2 regions of the Paenisporosarcina sp. genome follow, and region 1 is predicted to be linked to the other one. Evidence: a T-box and tRNA genes for the amino acid it is inferred to sense, from the RefSeq annotation. Region 1 holds a T-box; the other holds one or more tRNA genes.

Region 1 (3,426 bases):
GGTAGCAGTATCTGTTATTGCAGGTATGACCGGTTCAGCTTCTGGTGGTCAAGCAATTGCATTACCACTATTAGCTCCTGGATATATGGATGCAGGTGTTAACCCTGAAGCGTTACACCGTGTTGTAGCGATTTCATCTGGTGCACTGGATTCACTTCCACACAATGGATATGTTGTTACGACAATTCACTCTATCTGTGGTGAGAAATATAGTGCAGCTTACTGGGCTGTAGCGGCAACAACAGTTGTAACACCAGTGATCGGTGTTATTATTGCCATCGTACTATTCTCATTCGGCTTTGGACTTTAATTAATCAAATTCAGCCGCCTCGTGCGGCTGATTTTTTTGGAGGGACATATAATGGTAAACGACAAAGTTTTATTTATAACAGGTGCTGCACAAGGAATTGGTTTTGAAATTGCACGTGAATTTTCTAAAGCAGGTGCAAAGGTTGTCTTAACAGACTTGAATGAAGAAAAAGTGAAAGAAGCTGCTGCATCTCTAAGTTCTGACGCGATTGGTTTAAAATGCGATGTTACAAAAGAAGAAGATATTATTCAATCAATTGATGCAACAATTGCTCATTTTGGTCGACTAGATATTTTAATCAACAATGCTGGGATGCAACATGTTGCCATGCTTGAGGATTTCCCGACTGAACGTTTTGAATTACTCATTAAGATCATGTTAACAGCTCCATTTATTGCCACGAAAAATGTTCTTCCACATATGCGAAAACAAGGTTTTGGACGAATTATTAATATGGCTTCAATTAATGGATTAGTTGGATTTGCAGGTAAAGCAGCTTATAATTCTGCTAAACATGGTGTCATTGGCCTAACAAAAGTAGCTGCGCTAGAAACAGCAGCGGATGGAATTACGGTCAATGCCGTTTGTCCGGGGTACGTAGATACGCCACTTGTTCGCAATCAGCTTCAAGATTTAGCGACTACGCGTAAAGTTCCACTTGAGTCTGTTTTAGAGGAAGTTATCTATCCGTTAGTTCCTCAGAAACGATTATTAGATGTAAAAGAAATTGCTGACTTGACTCTATTCTTATCGAGTGAACAGGCAAAAGGAATGACGGGGCAAGCTGTCGTCTTAGATGGTGGATATACTGTTCAATAAATTCTTGTGCTTTTTCCATACTTCGATTACAATGAAAAAACAATAGTGTTTGACCGTGAAGAGGAATAGTAAATAATTTTGTGTTTGTAGAGAGCTGACGGTTGGTGAAAGTCAGTATCACAATTTATCGAACTCGCCTTGGAGTCAGCATTGGTGAAGGAATAGTAACCGGTGCCGTTTTCCGCGTTAAGGAAACAAGTTGAGCAATTGTATGATTGCTAATTTGGGTGGTACCGCGGGAGTATGCGTATAACTCTCGTCCCTTAGTCTTTTTTGACTATTGGGACGAGAGTTTTTTTATTTTCAAAAGGAGGAAAACACATGAACTTTAATCATCAACAGATCGAACAAAAATGGCAAGCTTATTGGGAGCAAAATCATACTTTTAAGACAGGGGAAGACGCATCTAAACCGAAGTTTTACGCATTAGATATGTTCCCTTTTCCTTCAGGTGCAGGGTTACATGTAGGACATCCAGAAGGCTATACCGCAACCGATATTTTAAGCCGATTTAAACGCATGCAAGGATACAATGTATTACATCCGATGGGTTGGGATGCATTCGGATTACCTGCAGAGCAATATGCTTTAGATACAGGAAATGACCCTGCTGAATTTACAGCGAAAAACATTGCAACATTTAAACGTCAAATTCAAGAACTTGGATTTTCGTATGACTGGGACCGTGAAATCAATACAACGGATCCGTCCTACTACAAATGGACGCAATGGATTTTTCTTCAGCTTCATAAAAAGGGATTAGCTTACGTTGACGAAGTAGCTGTAAACTGGTGCCCGGCTTTAGGGACTGTTTTGGCGAATGAAGAAGTAATTGACGGGAAATCTGAGCGTGGAGGACATCCAGTAGAAAGACGCCCAATGAAACAGTGGATGTTGAAAATCACAGCTTATGCAGATCGTTTAATTGAAGATTTGGATGACTTGGATTGGCCGGATAGCATTAAAGATATGCAAAGAAACTGGGTTGGACGTTCTGAAGGTGCAGAATTAACATTTAACATTGCCGATACAGATCATTCATTCAAAGTCTTTACAACGCGTCCTGATACAATTTTTGGAGCTACTTACGCAGTTCTTGCACCAGAGCATGCATTAGTGAAAGAGATTACGACTTCTGAGAATAAAGAAGCAGTTTCTAAATACATCGATTCAGTTAAATTGAAAAGTGATCTAGAGAGAACGGATCTTGCAAAACACAAAACTGGTGAATTTACAGGTGCATACGCAGTAAATCCGGTTAATGGTGAAAAGATGCCAATCTGGATTGCTGATTATGTTCTTGCAACGTATGGTACGGGAGCAATCATGGCGGTACCAGCACATGATGAGCGTGATTATGAATTTGCTACGCAATTTAATTTACCAATCGTTGAAGTGGTCGAAGGTGGCAATATTCAAAAAGAAGCTTACGCTGGTGAAGGTCCACACATCAATTCGGACTTCTTGAATGGATTGGAAAAAACAGAAGCGATTGAAAAAGCAATTGCTTGGTTTGAAGAAAACGGTACAGGTGAAAAGAAAGTAACATATCGTTTGCGTGACTGGTTATTTAGTCGTCAACGTTATTGGGGTGAACCGATTCCAGTGATTCACTGGGAAGATGGCTCAATAACTGCTGTTGAAGAATCTGAACTTCCTTTAATTCTACCGAAAGCAACAGATATCAAACCGAGTGGAACTGGTGAATCACCACTTGCAAAAATTGATGAATGGGTAAATGTTGTCGATCCGAAAACAGGTATGAAGGGTCGTCGTGAAACGAATACAATGCCAAACTGGGCAGGAAGCTGCTGGTATTACTTGCGTTATATCGATCCTAAGAATGATCAAGCAATTGCAGATCCAGAATTGATTAAACAATGGTTACCTGTGGATATCTATATCGGAGGAGCAGAGCATGCTGTGCTTCACTTGTTATATGCTCGTTTCTGGCACAAAGTGTTGTACGATATCGGGGTAGTTCATACAAAAGAACCTTTCCAAAAACTATTTAACCAAGGCATGATTTTAGGTGAAAATAACGAAAAAATGTCTAAATCAAAAGGGAATGTCGTGAACCCAGATGATATCGTAGCAAGTCATGGTGCAGATACATTACGTCTATACGAAATGTTTATGGGACCACTAGATGCATCAATCGCATGGTCTGAAAATGGCTTAGATGGCGCTCGTCGCTTTTTAGATCGCATTTGGCGTTTGTTTATGAATGAAGACGGTACTGTTAGCAATAAAATCGTCGATTCTAATGACGGAACGCTAGAAAAAGTCTATCATCA
Region 2 (3,426 bases), on a different contig from region 1:
CCATACTCCAACAACCAATACTACTACATCGCCAACTTTAACATTTGGAGATAGGGCAAAGAGAACTAATTCAGAATGGGATAAAATCCGATTCATCATCAGATTCTAAATCACCTATCATATATTTAAGAGTACTGATTTCACTATTTACTTCAAGCATTTCAGAAAACACCGTATTTAGTTCACTCATCTTTTCAATAAAATATGTTGTAATAAAAGGATGACTATCATGCAATTTGACTAAAGTATTTTGATACGTTTCCTTTAGTTTTTCAAATCGTAATTCCACTTTTGCAAGGTGTTCCTTGTACTGTTCAATATTCCCCACAAAACCATCCCCACTCCAAATAATCTTCTGAATTATCAATTAACCAAATGTTATTAGACTACTAATAACTAAGGTCGATCTTTGAGCTAATAACGTCAACCCATCAGCAAATATCTCAGGATGCTTAAAGAAAAACAAACACAAAACCAACCCCATACAACTCCACAATATTTTTTTCATTCTATCATCTCCTTCCAACGATTATACGATTAAATAGGTAATTTGTCACATTTTTGTATAATCGTAATTAGTCCATTTTTGATGAACCTTCGATATCCTTCATTAGAAACCACTCACCATCTACCATAAACTTACCCTTGAACTGGTCTACTCGCTCCACAATGCCGACCAAAATCAACTCTTCTAATGGATGTTACATTTGCAGAGTTATCTCCTTACGATTGCTTAGAGAGTCAGCTACAGCCTGAGACACACTTTCCCACTCCTGCTCATCAAGGTCAATCCGTGATCGTTTCTTTTGCTCATGAGCCAAATCATTTAAGGATTGTTTATGTTCAGGTAGCATCATTCTGGATGATTCCCACAATCCATTTCCTTCAAGTTTCTTTGCCATGATCACACTGTCCTCATATTATTGATAACTTTATTATATAAGAACATACGTTCTATACACAATATTGACTTTATAAATTACCATTTCTCCTAAAGTGAATTGTCTTAAATTTGACGAAACAGCATTAATCAAAAACGGCTTCCCTCAAATGAAGGAAGCCAGCTATACTTAATTCATTTTATAATCACAAATCGACTTAACAGAAATCACAAACTGGTCACTAGATTCTCGAATTTCCACAAACATAATAACAACTAGCTTCCCATCGGATATGATGGAACCCTGATTTAACATATATTGAACCACTAGACTAATTTAATTCCACACCACTTTACTTCTCTATTAGAACCGTTTATACTACACTATATTGTTCGTGATAATTGAGTGTCAAAATGGAGAAATCCCTTATAGGACGTGCGGTCGTGGCGGAATTGGCAGACGCGCTAGATTCAGGTTCTAGTGGTGTAACAGCCGTGGAGGTTCGAGTCCTCTCGACCGCACCAACTATACACTTTCAAGGGTTCTGGATAGCTATTGCGCAAGCAGGCTGACCAGAACTCTTTTTTGTTTTCTTAGACCACTTTCTCTCAGTCCGTACAAAGGCACTGATTCAGGAAGTGTTTTTTGTTTTATGAACACAAATGACGCATATCGTATTTTTTTAAGAAATCTCCGTTCTATTGTACCATATTACATTTCATTATTCAGTCATTAATACTCCTATAATTAACTATGGTTAAACATATTTAGAACTAAAATTTGTATTTTAATTCATTTTAATGCATAGTAATTCCGCTGAATCAAATAGATATTTGAGGTTACATGTGCCGCATCGGAAGTACTACTCTATAAAGAAGGTATTTGTTACGCCAAATCAAATTTATTATGCACTCTATTGAGAAGCAAAGGCATTCCAACGGGATTTTGTTATCAACGACTAACTATCAGGGACACACAAGATACGGGGTATTGCATCCATGCTCTAAGTGCCGCTTATATCAAAAGTATTGGAAGATGGATACGCTTTGATGTCCGTGGAAATAAAGCTGGTATACATGCAGAATTTTCGTTAACGGAAGAAAAGTTAGCTTTTCCTGTACGGGAAGAATACAACGAAATTGACTATTTAATGATTTATAATCAGCCTAACTCAGAAACGATTGAAGCACTCAAGCAAAATACAGACACCATACATATGTATCTTAATGGATTGCCATTCAGCCTGCAGCTTCTTTTTTAATGAACTAAATAAACAAAGCAACTGGTAGGAGGGGGAAAACTTCTTGCATCCAATTACAGTCATAGAAATTACAATGTCTACCGTTTTTATCATTATTATTTTTGTAACCGCATTATTATTGCCAAAAAAAATCAGGAAATTGAATTTAATAATCGCATCTTCAATAACTGTAATATTGTTTTTACTCTTTGCAATTCGTCCCTTTTGGGTTGATCATCAAGTATCCAAGAAGACTGAACAACTAAATTATTATCTTGAGAGAAAATATCCTAATCAACAGTGGAAAATTAGCCGTAACATCGGAAAACAATATAAACCTTATCACTTAAACGTTAAGTTTGAAAACGAAAAAGGTTGGACTTATACTTACTCCGTGGTAAATGGAAATAATATTTGCCAAAGTGTTTGGACACCACCAGAAGGAAAATTTCCCGATGAAGGGAACCATTTTGAAAATAATCATTGTGAATAAGCGATAGTAATGAAAACAAACTAGAAGAATAAACGATTAATACTCTCATTTATTTTCTTTTCTGAACTGTCTCTGACAGCAAGACCTTGATCATAGGCTTTGTTCAATTCTTCAGCGATCTTGTCTGCTAATTTAATATCGACCAGTCCTTTTATTATCTCTTTTCGGCCAACGACAATATCCCATTTTTTCTCTATGATATTCAGTTTAACTTCATAACGCATCGAAATATTACCTCCATATAGGCTAGAATTTTAATGTAAGGCTCTTATTGTATTTGTTAGACTACTCTCAATCTTTAATCTCAATTAATTTTATTAGAAAATCTCCTTGCTCAATACTCATCCGCTTCTTCTCTTGCGTGTAATCCCATCCATTCACTATTGCATAATTGATTAAAGTAACACAGGTATCAGGCTTATTAAGATTAAAAAACCATGAACCTTGCCACGAGAAATAAACTTCAAAAAAAGATGTTTTCGTATTATAAGGGTACACTCGAAAACAAACCGACTTATTCTTGGTAATTCATTGATTATACAATGAAACCGAAAACCACTAACCATAACTTTCTTTAATCGCTTTCTAAATGGTTTCAATCTCAAGACCACCATTCTCTCAACTGGATCGGCTACATTAAGTTAGACAGAAAAAATAAGGGCTAGTAGAATAGAGAGATATACGGAGGAGCGGATCTACTATGCCAAAACAAAGACGTACGTTTACAGCAGAGTTTAAAAAACAGATGGTTCAACTATATGATAATGGGAAAACAAGGGCTAGCATCGTTCGGGAATATGAATTAAGTGCAA

What was found. The T-box of region 1 lies ahead of leuS (leucine--tRNA ligase). A T-box ahead of a tRNA ligase gene usually reads a tRNA of that ligase, here a tRNA-Leu.
Region 2: it has a tRNA-Leu gene. The T-box ahead of leuS (leucine--tRNA ligase) is inferred to sense a tRNA for this amino acid. The anticodon was not compared.

Annotation. Positions count from the first base shown of each region.
Region 1 covers NZ_JBYNRN010000012.1:36,927-40,352, forward strand. The annotation lists gene AC3EA5_RS03480 (GntP family permease) at 1-310, shown strand, start outside; gene AC3EA5_RS03485 (3-hydroxybutyrate dehydrogenase) at 362-1,129, shown strand; T-box leader at 1,176-1,396, shown strand; gene leuS (leucine--tRNA ligase) at 1,451-3,426, shown strand, end outside.
Region 2 covers NZ_JBYNRN010000015.1:251-3,676, forward strand. The annotation lists gene AC3EA5_RS06790 (hypothetical protein) at 1-99, opposite strand, end outside; gene AC3EA5_RS06795 (hypothetical protein) at 71-328, opposite strand; gene AC3EA5_RS06800 (YolD-like family protein) at 702-902, opposite strand; tRNA gene AC3EA5_RS06805 (tRNA-Leu) at 1,319-1,405, shown strand; partial or broken gene AC3EA5_RS06810 (transglutaminase-like domain-containing protein) at 1,720-2,142, shown strand; gene AC3EA5_RS06815 (hypothetical protein) at 2,186-2,614, shown strand; gene AC3EA5_RS06820 (hypothetical protein) at 2,635-2,838, opposite strand; partial or broken gene AC3EA5_RS06825 (transposase) at 3,315-3,426, shown strand, end outside.